Regions from separate parts of the Enterobacter sp. RHBSTW-00994 genome, predicted to be linked through region 2. Evidence: predicted binding sites of a transcription regulator. Region 2 holds the regulator's gene; each other region holds the start of a gene.
What was found. The regulator CRP, encoded in region 2, controls carbon source genes, mostly activating them, when cyclic AMP is high. The targets are predictions, from matches to a motif close to ATGTGANNNNNNTCACAT.
Positions count from the first base shown of each region.

Region 1: hpt (hypoxanthine phosphoribosyltransferase) is a predicted target of CRP. The motif match lies at 1,658-1,675, and genes of this name have one in related genera.
Region 3: HV346_RS15190 (CidA/LrgA family protein) is a predicted target of CRP. The motif match lies at 2,222-2,239, and genes of this name have one in related genera.
Region 4: HV346_RS00675 (PTS mannitol transporter subunit IICBA) is a predicted target of CRP. The motif match lies at 2,070-2,087, and genes of this name have one in related genera.

Region 1 is NZ_CP056199.1:833,047-836,342, forward strand. Features, by position in the region: gene HV346_RS03915 (glucose/quinate/shikimate family membrane-bound PQQ-dependent dehydrogenase) at 1-1,598, opposite strand, end outside; gene hpt (hypoxanthine phosphoribosyltransferase) at 1,804-2,340, shown strand; gene can (carbonate dehydratase) at 2,439-3,101, opposite strand; gene HV346_RS03930 (ABC transporter ATP-binding protein) at 3,209-3,296, shown strand, end outside.
Region 2 is NZ_CP056199.1:4,409,033-4,412,328, reverse strand. Features, by position in the region: gene HV346_RS21140 (YccS/YhfK family putative transporter) at 1-978, opposite strand, end outside; gene crp (cAMP-activated global transcriptional regulator CRP) at 1,036-1,668, opposite strand; gene HV346_RS21130 (OsmC family protein) at 1,978-2,382, shown strand; gene HV346_RS21125 (phosphoribulokinase) at 2,450-3,296, opposite strand, start outside.
Region 3 is NZ_CP056199.1:3,156,561-3,159,856, reverse strand. Features, by position in the region: gene cdd (cytidine deaminase) at 70-954, opposite strand; gene HV346_RS15195 (CidB/LrgB family autolysis modulator) at 1,083-1,778, opposite strand; gene HV346_RS15190 (CidA/LrgA family protein) at 1,775-2,173, opposite strand; gene HV346_RS15185 (ParD-like family protein) at 2,359-2,577, shown strand; gene map (type I methionyl aminopeptidase) at 2,558-3,296, shown strand, end outside.
Region 4 is NZ_CP056199.1:139,612-142,907, forward strand. Features, by position in the region: gene HV346_RS00675 (PTS mannitol transporter subunit IICBA) at 1-1,884, opposite strand, end outside; gene HV346_RS00680 (DUF3302 domain-containing protein) at 2,544-2,900, shown strand; gene HV346_RS00685 (HlyD family secretion protein) at 2,903-3,296, shown strand, end outside.

The sequences.
Region 1 (3,296 bases), 1.3 Mb from region 2:
GAGAACGGCTGTGTTTTGCTGACGTAGTCGCCTTTTGCTGCACCCTGAGGAACCGGTTTTTCCGGGGCAGGGACAACCAGCTTACCGTTGCTGCGATCCAGCACAAAAATGTTGCCGGTTTTCGCCGGAGCATAAATCACCGGAACGGTTTTGCCGTTAACCGTGATGTCTGCCAGCGTCGGCTGGGAAGGCATGTCCATATCCCACAGATCGTGGTGAACGGTCTGGTAACTCCATGCCAGTTTACCGGTGGTCGCATTCAGCGCCACGATAGCACTCGCGTAACGCTCCTGCTCTGGCGTGCGGTTACCGCCCCAGATATCCGGCGTGGTCACACCCATTGGCAGATAGACCAGATCCAGCTTCGCGTCATACGCAGCCGGAGCCCAGGAGTTTGGAGAGTTAAAGGTAAAGGTGTGTTCATCCGACGGGATCGCATTAGGATCTTTCGCGCCCGGGTCGAAGGCCCACAGCAGTTTACCGGTATTCACGTCAAAACCACGGATAACGCCAGAGGTTTCACGGGTAGAGAAGTTATCCGTTACCGAACCGGCAATCACAATCGTTTTATCGGTGATGATTGGCGGAGATGTCGGCTCATACAGACCCGGCGTGGTGTCCGGCATATTGGTCTGCAGATTCAGGATACCTTTGTTGGCAAAGGTTTCGCACAGTTTGCCGGTTTCGGCGTTAATGGCAAACAGACGACCATCATTGACCGGCAGCATAATACGACGTGGGCAATCCGCGACAACATCCGGGCTGGCGTTATCGGCGCGCGCTTCATGGTAAGAAACTCCGCGACAGGTCACATGCTGGAATGAGGTGTTGGTGTTCAACTGCGGATCGAAGTGCCATTTTTCTTTCCCGGTAGTGGCATCAAGCGCGAACAGACGCTGGTGTGCCGTACACAGGTAAAGCATGTCGCCCACTTTAATTGGCGTGACTTCGTTGGTCAGTTCGCCGGGATCGTTTGGCTGCTTCAGGTCACCCGTTCGGAAGACCCAGGCTTCTTTCAGGTTCTTAACATTATCCGCATTGATTTGCTTCAGTGGCGAGTAGCGCTGACCTTCCTGATTACGACCATATGCTGGCCAGTCGCCATCTGCAACCTGAGAGATCGCTGCAGCAGGCGTGGACTCGGTGTTCAGTGTGCCTTTAATTTCCTGCGGGTCGTTGAATCCGGCCCAGGTCAGGATGCCGCCGCTGATCAGCAGTGCCACAACCAGGGCGGAGACTGCACCGCTGGAAGGCACAAGCAGACGACGCCAGACGAATGGCAGGATCAACCAGATGCCAAAGAAGACCAGAATGTCACTGCGCGGCGTCAATGCCCAGAAGTCGAACCCGACTTCCCAGACGCCCCAAATCATTGTTGCGAGGAGTAATGCGGCATAGAGCCACAGTGCTGATTGCTTTCTACGCAAAAGCAGGACGGTTACACCCACCATAACCAGACCCGCAATTGGGTAGTACCAGGAGCCGCCAAGTGCGACCAGCCAGACGCCACCGATTAACAAATACAGCGCGCAGAAGGCTGCGAACGCCGCTGTTAATGTCACCAGTAGACGTGGCTGTTGAGATTTTGTTTCAGCCATAGAAAAGTACTCATCAGTTTGTTAATTATTTGCTAGCAATTAATTATAGGTATTAACAAGTGTGATCGGAATCACAAAATTTGCTTTTTGTAACTCATACTCCAGGGCTATCCATTTACTGGTATACTTGCGGGCTTGTGAATTAATGCCGGACGCAGGTTGATCCGCATTGAGAGATTTGTCTTAAAATCATATGGTTAGTAATATGAAACATACTGTTGAAGTGATGATCCCGGAAACCGAGATCAAAGCGCGTATCGCCGAACTGGGTCGTCAAATCACCGAACATTACAAAGACAGCGGCAGCGAAATGGTGCTGGTTGGTCTGCTGCGCGGTTCATTTATGTTCATGGCAGACTTGTGCCGTGAAGTGCATGTGTCCCATGAAGTCGATTTTATGACCGCCTCCAGCTACGGCAGCGGCATGTCGACCACCCGTGATGTGAAAATCCTGAAAGACCTGGATGAAGATATTCGCGGCAAAGATGTGTTGATCGTAGAGGACATCATCGACTCCGGTAACACACTCTCTAAAGTGCGTGAGATCCTGAGCCTGCGTGAGCCTAAATCTCTGGCAATTTGTACTCTGTTGGATAAACCAACCCGCCGTGAAGTGAGTGTTCCGGTCGAGTTCGTTGGTTTTTCCATTCCGGACGAGTTTGTGGTGGGTTACGGCATTGATTATGCGCAGCGTTATCGCCATCTGCCGTACGTGGGTAAAGTGGTCTTGCTGGACGAGTAATATTGGCAGGGTGCGGCCTGATGTCCTCACCCCGATCCTTTCTCTCGACGAAAGGGTGAAAAGAGTGCCCCGATAAGTGTTTGCTTTCGGGGCTTCTTTTATTTGTGGTTCACGTGTTTGAGCTTCAGGTTGGCAATCCCGGAACGGTAGCGCTGTTCCAGGGTTTCACGGTTTGTGGCGGTGACTTCGAGGTTACGCAGTAACCCGTCATGAATTCCGTATGCCCAACCATGTACCGACACTTTTTGCCCGCGTTTCCACGCGGATTGCATAATGGTGGAGTGTCCCAGGTTATAGACCTGCTCCATAACATTAAGCTCGCACAGTGTGTCGAGACGACGTTCCTGCGGCATTTCGCCCAGCAGTGAGCTATGTTTGAACCAGATATCGCGAATGTGCAGCAGCCAGTTATCGATAAGCCCCAGTTCAGGGTTTTCGACAGCCGCTTGAACACCACCGCAACCGTAGTGACCACAAATAATGATGTGCTCAACTTCTAACACGTCAACGGCATACTGAACGACAGAAAGGCAGTTGAGATCGGTATGAATGACCAGGTTAGCAACGTTACGGTGTACGAACAATTCTCCGGGTTCGAGGCCAGTCAGGCGTTCAGCAGGAACACGGCTGTCAGAACATCCAATCCATAGAAAGCGTGGATTCTGCGCTTGTGCCAGTTTCTCGAAAAATCCGGGATCTTCTTCCACCAGCATTTTTGACCATAGTGCATTGTTGCTGATGAGTGTATCTATGTCATTCATGGAGGTTAACGGCCTGTAACCGAGTGATTGCGTTGCGCTACTATAGGGTAACCCGACTTTTAATGAAACCACACAACGTGTGTCAGAACTATAGGTAAGTCTAATTCATGGCTATTGCACTGGAGCTTGAACAGCTTAAAAAAACCTATCCAGGCGGCGTTCAGGCGCTCCGCGGGATAGATCTCAAGGTCGAAG
Region 2 (3,296 bases):
GCGGGCAATTCGACTGAAGTGCCAGGCGCAGAACTGCCCGACCGGGTTATCCGGATGCTGGTTGGCGATTTTTTCCAGCGCGCCCAGCTGTTTCTCCATAGTGAAACGCGTGGGATAGCGGTGATAGAGGATATCGTCAGCCAGCACGCGCAGACGCGCCGCGACCGTTTGCGCATTCCAGCGGATCACCGCTTCAGCGTGGCTGCGCTCGACCAGCTTTTGCACCTCGTGAGGGTAGTGCAAACTGACGGAGATGTGTTCTTGCAGATCCAGCCCTACCTGAAACGTGCGCAGTAACCGCTTGTAGTCATGGTTTTTATTGGCTGCAAGCATATGCAACTGTTGGTAGCACTGGCTTATCAGATCGACCACCTTTTGCTGGCGAGCCAGCAGTGGCGGCAACGACTTTTCCGGGTCGGTGTGCTGAGTCAGCAAGGTGTACTTGGCTTCACAGTAATCAGCAAGCTGTACATAGAGCAGGCTCAGGGATTCACGCAGTGGCTGTTCGCGCCATAGCCAGAACCAAAACCAGTTAAATACGCCGTACCACAGCGTGCCCAGGGCGTAGATAAGCAGGGGTTCCCACACCGGCATATTGCCTGCGAGGCTGAGGGTAAAAATGGCCGCAATAAGCGATGCAGGCAGTAACCGGGCATGCAGTGAGCTGATTTCAGCCGTGACGCCAAGCGTCATCGCAAGTACTGTCAGAATCAGCGGCAGCGGGATCTCACGGGCGAGTAGCAGTTGCACCGCAAGGCTACAACCGGCAAACAGGCAGCCGCCAATAATCAGGCGTTTGAAAAAGCGTTTGTGGGGCGTATCCAGACCCGCAATGTTGCAGCAGGCAGGGACGAGAGAGAAAAGCAGACCTTGTTGCAGATGTCCGAGGAGCAATCCCACAGCCACAGGAAGACACAGCACCAGCGTTTGCCGCAGTGCATAGTTAACTTCCGGGTGATAAATCAGCCTTCGCCACATGGGGGATAGAGACAAAAACGGCGTGACACCTTGCGATGGCACGCCGTTTTACCGGAATTAACGGGTTCCGTAAACCACGATGGTTTTACCGTGTGCGGAGATCAGGTTCTGGTCTTCCAGCATTTTCAGGATACGGCCAACCGTTTCACGAGAACAGCCGACAATCTGACCAATTTCCTGGCGGGTGATTTTAATTTGCATACCGTCCGGGTGGGTCATTGCATCAGGTTGTTTCGCCAGGTTCAGCAGCGTCTGTGCAATACGGCCTGTTACGTCCAGGAAGGCGAGGTTACCCACTTTCTCAGACGTGACCTGCAGACGGCGAGCCATCTGCGAAGAAAGACGCATCAGGATGTCAGGGTTAACCTGGATCAACTGACGGAATTTCTTGTAGGAGATTTCAGCCACTTCACATGCGGTTTTTGCACGAACCCAGGCACTGCGTTCCTGGCCTTCTTCAAACAGGCCCAGCTCGCCGATGAAATCGCCCTGGTTCAGATAAGAAAGGATCATCTCTTTCCCTTCTTCATCTTTGATCAGCACTGCCACCGAGCCTTTGACGATGTAATACAACGTTTCCGCTTTTTCACCCTGGTGAATCAGCGTGCTCTTCGATGGGTACTTATGAATGTGGCAATGAGACAAGAACCATTCGAGAGTCGGGTCTGTTTGCGGTTTGCCAAGCACCATGCGCTGTTATCCTCTGTTATAAGCTGTCACCAGAGTCATAAGATGCATCCGGACTCTGGGGTTGCAATCGAATTCTTACCCATACCTGGGAAGTCGGCTGTCGTAATATTCGCAGCCAGTAAAGTTTGATGTCCTCTGCATACATGTGTAACGTCAATGCATTACTGTAGCATCCCGAGTGTTTTAGCATAGCTTTTGCCGCGTGTCTCCTGGTGTCTCGCTTCAGCATGATGCAGGTCGCCTTCCGTTGCGAGAATTGTAACGCACGCGTAATCTGTCACCAAAAATGCAACGTTGGAGTTAATGAATATGCAAGCGCGTGTGAAATGGGTTGAAGGTTTAACATTCCTGGGCGAATCCGCTTCTGGACACCAGATTTTGATGGATGGTAACTCCGGCGATAAAGCACCAAGTCCGATGGAGATGGTGCTGATGGCGGCGGGTGGATGCAGCGCAATTGACGTGGTATCTATTCTGCAAAAAGGTCGTCATGACGTGACAGATTGCGAAGTTAAGCTGACATCAGAGCGTCGTGAAGAAGCGCCGCGCCTGTTTACGCACATCAATCTGCATTTTATTGTCACCGGTAAAGATCTGAAGGATGCGGCAGTATCACGCGCGGTTGATCTTTCTGCTGAGAAATACTGCTCTGTGGCGTTAATGCTGGAAAAAGCGGTAAATATCACGCATTCCTACGAAGTGATTGAAGCCTGATGTGTGTTGGGCATCATGCACGTTGATGCCCTCATCCGGACCCTCTCCCTGCGGAGAGGGGAAATGTTCATGCGATCTTCTTCCCTTCCATCAGTCGCTCGACCAGCGGCGTCATGATCAACTCCATCGCCAGCCCCATTTTCCCGCCCGGAACCACCAATGTATTCATGTGGGAAATAAACGAGCCCTGCAACATTGCAAGCAGCCAGGGGTAATCAATACCTTCCAGATTTCGGAAGTGAATCACTACAAAACTCTCATCCAGAGAAGGAATACTTTTGGCCGCAAAAGGGTTGGAGGTATCGACCGTCGGGACGCGCTGGAAGTTGATGTGCGTACGCGAGAACTGCGGCGTCAGGAAGTTGATGTAATCCTCCATCGAACGCACGACCGAATCCATCACGGCTTCACGGGAATGACCGCGTTCGCTGGTATCGCGTGTGAGCTTTTGGATCCACTCCAGGTTGACGATAGGAACCACGCCGACCAGCAAATCCACATGTCGCGCCACGTTGTGATGTGGTGTGACCACACCGCCGTGCAAGCCTTCATAAAAGAGCACGTCGGTTGGTTCAGGAAGCGGTTGCCATGGCGTGAACGTGCCGGGAACCTGATTCCAGGGGACGGCTTCATCATAGGTATGCAGATACTTACGGGATTGCCCTTTACCTGTTTGCCCGTACGCATGAAATGTCTGCTCAAGCAGGCCGAAGTCGTTAGCATCAGGCCCAAAGTAGCTGATATGTTTACCGAGATCGCGAGCCTTGCGAATGGCCATATCCATTTCAGGGCGAGTATAGCGATGGAAACTGTCCCCTTCGACTTCGGCTGCCCGTAAGTTCAGTTGCGCGAAAATCTTGCGAAAGGCGAGGCTGGTGGTGGTTGTTCCTGCCCCACTCGAACCTGTAACGGCA
Region 3 (3,296 bases), 1.3 Mb from region 2:
GCAAGAAACAGCGGTTTAATTGGGGGGATTTTCGCCAGATGCGCGGGCATTGCTGCCCGCACAGGAGGATTATGCAAGCAGGATGCGGTCGGTTGTTGAGCAGCCCAGCGCTTTCAGCGTAGCGGCGGTGGCATCCCACTGAATCAGTGGTGCGTCCGCTTTTTCGGCCAGAATGGCACGCTGAATATCAGGGTAGTCGTAACCGTTCAGGCTCAGCAGGTTCAGCGCGCCCTGAAGTGGGGGTAACGTTGGGTTAAACGCGGCATTTTCCGCGTAACTGCCACTGAAGATTCGACCATCACGGCACTGCAGCGCAACGCCGCTCGGTGATTTGCTGTACGGGGTATGGCTTTTATTGGCGGCTGTAATAGCCGCTTTGCTCAGCGCATCACCGGAGAGGGCGTAGCCATGATCCTGCTCGTCCATCAGCAGTGTTTTAATGTCGAGATCTTTCGGACCAAAGGCGTCGGGCAGGTAATCGCCCAGCGTATGCGGCGCACGGCCTGGCAGATTAATCCGCAACTGCAGACCACTGTTCAGCTCGTTCATAAACTGACGGCAGTGACCACAAGGGGTGTAGTTTACGGTGATGGCGCTCAGGGCTTTTTCGCCGCGAAGCCAGGCGTGGCTGATAGCGCTCTGCTCTGCATGAACGGTCTGTTGCATGGTTGCACCAAGGAACTCCATGTTCCCACCGAAGTACCACGTCCCACTCACACCACGCGCAATAGCGCCAACGTTGAAGTGGGAGAGATCGGCGCGTGCGCAGGCAGCAGCCAGCGGCAGCAGTGCAAAAGCCAGCGCGTCTTCGTCCAGTCCCGTTGCTTGTTTAAGCGTCGTGACCTGCTCAGCCGTTAGCAGGGCGGGGAAATGCTCATCCGCCAGAACCGGGGCCAGGGCTGATTGCAAATTCTCTGCCAGCTGGGCGAAAGCAGCTTGAAAACGTGGGTGCATGGCGTTGCCTCATAAAGGTTAATGGATCGGTAGTGTACGGAGCCGGTGGGGCTTTATATGTGATCCACTTCTCATTATGTATGCAACTTATGAAAACAAAATGAAATTTGCGCGACGCATCGCAAATTTTAGCCCACAACCGCCAGAATAACCGGGAACAGGAATGGGGCAATCAGTGAGGTCATGATCCCACAAATGACCAGAGCCAGGGAGCTAAATGCGCCTTCCTGGTAATCCATCTCAGCGCATCGTGCAGTGCCCAGGGCATGTGATGCGGTTCCCATCGCCAGACCACGGGCAGCTTTGGTGTGAATCCGCATCGCATTCAATAATGTATGTCCGAAAACAGCGCCAAGAATACCGACGAATATTACGCACACGGCGCTAATAGCCGGAATGCCGCCGATGCTGCCGCCAACTGCCATGGCGATAGGGGTCGTTACGGATTTCGGTAAGATTGAGGCGGCAATCTGTGGCGAGGCCCCCATCAGCAAAGCTACCGATGTCCCGGTGATCATCGCGACCAGGCTGCCGAAGAAGCAGATGGTAATGATTGATTTCCAGCGGGCGCGGATCTGGTGTAGCTGCTCATATAAAGGAAAAGCGAGCGCAACGACGGCGGGTTGCAGCAGGTCGTTTAAAATTTTACTGCCAGCAAAGTAGCGTTCATAAGGGATCCCGGTGAGCAGCAAAAAAGGAATAATCACTACCATTGCCACCAGCAGGGGATTCAGTAATGGCATTTTAAAGCGTGCGGCAAGTTTACGCGCGGCGAAGAATACCACCAGAGTTAACGGTAGCGACCACCAGATATTAGCCATCATTGTTTTGCCCCTTTCTGCCCGACCACTTTACGTTCGCCATGCACCAGATGCGAACTCCAGCTCACCACCAGGAGGACGACCAGCGTACTCACGGTACAGGAGACCACAATGGGTCCGAACTGCGCTTTGAGCAAATCATAATATTGCATCACTCCAACGCCGATGGGGACGAACAGTAGCGCCATATAGCGAATGAGCACGAAGCAACCAGGGTTGACCCATTTTGCCGGCAGAATTTGCAGTGCCAGCAGAACAAACAGAATCAACATCCCGATAATGCTACCCGGGATGGTGATGGGCAGCAGCGAAGCGATGAAGATCCCGGCGTACAGACAGGCATAAATCAGGACGAATGCGCGCAGATATTGCCAGATAGTATTCAATGATTTACTCATGGTGAAAGTCCTTGATGAAACGCATTCATCATACAATTAAACCCAGAAATGTGCCACGGATCACAACATGAATTTTGAGCATACCAGACATTCCAGAATGGAACGTCGGGCATTTCCCCAAATGGACAGCGCTCCCGCGACATGAGAATATACATTCCATATATAAAACGTAACGGTGTGTATAAATGGGAATCGTAAAAATTTCAGACCTGCTCCATGACGATATTCGTGATGCCAGCAAGGCGATGTCTCGCTCGGTCAATGCGCAGGCCGAATACTGGATCCGTCTGGGAATGATGAGCGAACTCTATCCTGACCTGAACTATCAACAGATCAAGATGATGATGTTGAAATCAGGATCCGACCGACTGCTGGAGGTGATCAATGCCGTCAATAATCATTAAAACCGCAGACGAGCTTGCCAGCCAGCGTCATGCCGGTGAACTGCTGGCCTCTGTTTTTACCCTGTTAGATGACTTTATTGTGCCGGGCGTAACGACGATGGCGATCAACAATCGCGTAGAAGATTTTATTGTCAATGAGCTGCACTCCCGCCCGGCCAGCAAAGGGCAATATGATTTCCCGTATGTTCTGAATACCTCGGTAAATGAGGTTGTGTGCCATGGCATTCCAAAAGAGTCAGAACATCTCAAAGTTGGTTCGATCGTGAATGTCGATATCACGCTTGAGAATGGCGGCATGATTGCAGATTCCAGCAAAATGTACCTGATTGGTGAAGTGTCTCCACTGGCGCGTCGGTTAGTGAAAAAAACCTACGAAGCCCTGTGGAAAGGTATCAAGGTTGTGAAACCTGGCGCGACGCTTGGGGACATTGGCTATGCCATTCAGTCATATGTAGAAAGTCACGGCTATAGTGTGGTGCGTGAATATTGCGGACACGGTGTCGGCAAAGAGATGCATGAAGAGCCACAGGTATTGCACTACGGAAAACCGGGTGAGGGCGTTGTTTTGCAGGAGGGGATGGTGTTTACCATCGAACCGATGATCAACCAGGGCGACAGCAGGATCAAAACTAAAAAAGATGGCTGGACCGTGGTTACCCGTGACAAAAAACTGTCAGCGCAATGGGAACATACCATTGCGGTGACGGCGGATGGTTTTG
Region 4 (3,296 bases), 620 kb from region 2:
TTCCACGCTGGTGGTGCTGGCCAGACGTTCGATGACGGATTCATCATCAAGCGCGTTGGTCAGGCTGGTAATCACCTGAATATGCTCGTTGTTGCGAGCAGCGATACCAATCACCAGACGGGCGATGTCGTCTTCTTCTTCACCGAAGCGAACCCCCTGTGGGTACTGACAGAACACAACACCTGTTTTCAGTACGCGATCTTTTGCTTCAACCGTACCGTGTGGAACCGCGATGGATTCACCCAGGTAAGTCGGGGTCAGTTTTTCACGTTCAAGCATGGCCTCAACGTATTCCGGCTGAACGTAACCGCCTTTCACCAGTTGCTCACCGGCAAAGCGAATGGCCTCTTCTTTGTGGGTCGCGGTACGACCGAGGAAGATGTTCTCCGCGCCCAGTTTGAACAAGTGGCTGTTGTTCGCATCGAAGCTGTCTTTCAGGCTGTCACGGACTTTAACTTCGTTATCTTCATGGCGCTGGGCGGCAACCAGACGTTCAGTCAGGCTCGCGTACAGACCGCTATCGAGGAAGTTGGTCAGCGAAATATGCTGCGCCTGTGGAACCTGACGCATGGCGCGTTCGGTCAGATCGCGGTGCGTGATAACCAGGTCGACATCTGGTGGCAGGCTGTTGATTGCGCTGTTGGTCACGGAGATGTTGGTCAGGCCCGCATCCTGGACTTTCTTGCGCAGTACACCCGCACCCATTGCGCTGGACCCCATACCGGCATCACAGGCAACGATGATTTTACGCACATGGCTCAGATCGTTAGAAACATCGCCTGCAGCCAGTGGGGTTGCAGCACCTTTGGATTCCGCTTTCATATCCTGCATACGGCGTGTAGCGGCTTCGATATCGTCTTCTTCTTTTACCTTGCTGGTTTTCAGCAGGATAGAAGAGACCACGAAGGAGACGGCCATTGCTGCACAGATTGCTGCGATGTTAGCGAAGTAAGCACCTTTCGGCGTCATCGCCAGTACCGCCAGGATGGAACCTGGAGATGCCGGAGAAACCAGACCACCACCCAGCACGCTCAGGGTGAACACACCGGTCATACCACCGAGGATAACGGCCAGGATCAGACGTGGGTTCATCAGTACGTATGGGAAGTAAATTTCGTGGATACCGCCCAGGAAGTGGATGATAGCCGCACCGCCAGCAGACTGCTTCGCACTACCACGACCAAAGAACATGTACGCCAGCAGAACACCCATACCCGGGCCTGGGTTGGCTTCAATCAGGAAGAAGATAGACTTCCCGAGGTCATGAGATTGCTGGATACCCAGCGGTGAGAAGATACCGTGGTTGATCGCGTTGTTGAGGAACAGGATTTTTGCGGGTTCAACAAAGATTGACGCCAGCGGCAGCATGTCGTGCGCAACCATGAAGTTAACGCCTGCTGCCAGAATTTTGGACAGCACTTCAACTGCAGGGCCAATACCGAGGAATGCCAGAATCGCCAGGATCATACCGATGATGCCAGCGGAGAAGTTGTTCACCAGCATTTCGAAGCCGGATTTGATCTTGCCATCAACCCAAACGTCGAATTTCTTGATGGCCCAGCCACCCAGAGGGCCCGCAATCATCGCGCCAAGGAACATCGGCATATCAGCACCGACGATCACACCCATCGTGGTGATCGCACCCACGACGCCACCACGGTCACCACCGACCAGACGACCACCGGTAAAACCGATGAGCAGCGGCAGCAGATAAGTAATCATTGGGCCAACAAGTTTCGCCAGCGTTTCGTTCGGCAACCATCCTGTTGGAATAAATAACGCGGTGATAATACCCCACGCGATAAACGCGCCGATATTTGGCATCACCATGTTGCTGAGGAAACGACCAAAGCTTTGTACTTTGATCTTGAAATCGGATGACATAAAACACCCCTTCTTCTGTTTACGCTTAGGCTTGCGGCCCGAGGTTTATTGTTAATGCGCGGCGGCAGAGGTAGCCGAGCCCTGTTCTGATGCTGTGAAATCTGGCACTGAATCGTTCAACTGTCCAGACAGTGAAAAATTGTGTGATCCGAGTCACGTAAATGTAGGGGGTGTGGTATTTAATGAAGTGATCTTCATCACAAAAATTGAGTGTAAAAAAAATACAACGGATAGAAATGAACCATTATGGCATCTGTTTTGTGATTAAAATCACACAATCACTTTGCTGAATTGTTTGTAAATTGTGATTTGATTCACAAAAAATATTCAAGCAGATCTTTCTGGCTGTGATCAAAGGCTAACTCTGTTTACGGTTCGATGACGGGATGTAAGTGAGCAACATTTAGGGCTAAAAATAGCTCGTCAAAATGTGGTATGGAAAAAAGCAAAAACCTGGATTACGCTCATATTGTAAACTGTAGTCTATTATTTTCAGGATATATTTTGACACGCTTATAAACTTGCGCGGAGATATAATAAAAAACCATACTCCCCGGCTCTGATATATAGGTGCGAGCTTTTGTGCCTAAATGAATTAATTTGGTCGCGAACCATTTTATTATTTTAATGAGTTGATAAAGTTTTTTAGTGAGGCAAATATGTTTCTCAACTATTTTGCGCTGGGCGTATTGATCTTCGTATTCCTGGTTCTGTTTTATGGAATCATCGCGATCCATGATATCCCCTATAATATGGCCAAAAAGCGTAATCATCCCCATGCTGATGCTATCCATACGGCGGGCTGGATAAGCCTGTTCACTTTGCACGCTATTTGGCCGTTCCTCTGGATTTGGGCAACGCTGTACCAGCCAGAGCGAGGCTGGGGGATGCAAAACCACATCTCGTCGCCCGATGAGGTCCCCGGCATGGACGTACTTTCTAAACGCGTCGCTGAGTTAGAAAAAAAACTGGCTGCGGTAAATGTTACCGCCGATAAGAACACAGCGGAGCGTTAATCATGGATCTGTTGATTATATTGACCTATGTGGCGTTCGCCTGGGCAATTTTTAAAATATTCCGCATTCCCGTGAACCAATGGACGCTTGCAACCGCCACATTAGGTGGTGTGTTTATTGTGGCAGGATTGATTTTATTGATGAACTATAACCACCCGTATACGTTTATGGCACAGAAAGCGGTTATTTCGATTCCGATTACGCCACAGGTAACAGGGGTCGTGAGCGAGGTGACAGATAAAAATAACCAGCTCATTAAAAAAGGTGAGGTGTTATTTAAACTCGATCCGGTACGTTATCAGGCGCGAGTCGACAGATTGCAGGCTGACCTGGTGACGGCGACGCACAATATTGATGTGCTGAAAGCCCAACTCTCTGAAGCACAAGCCAATACCA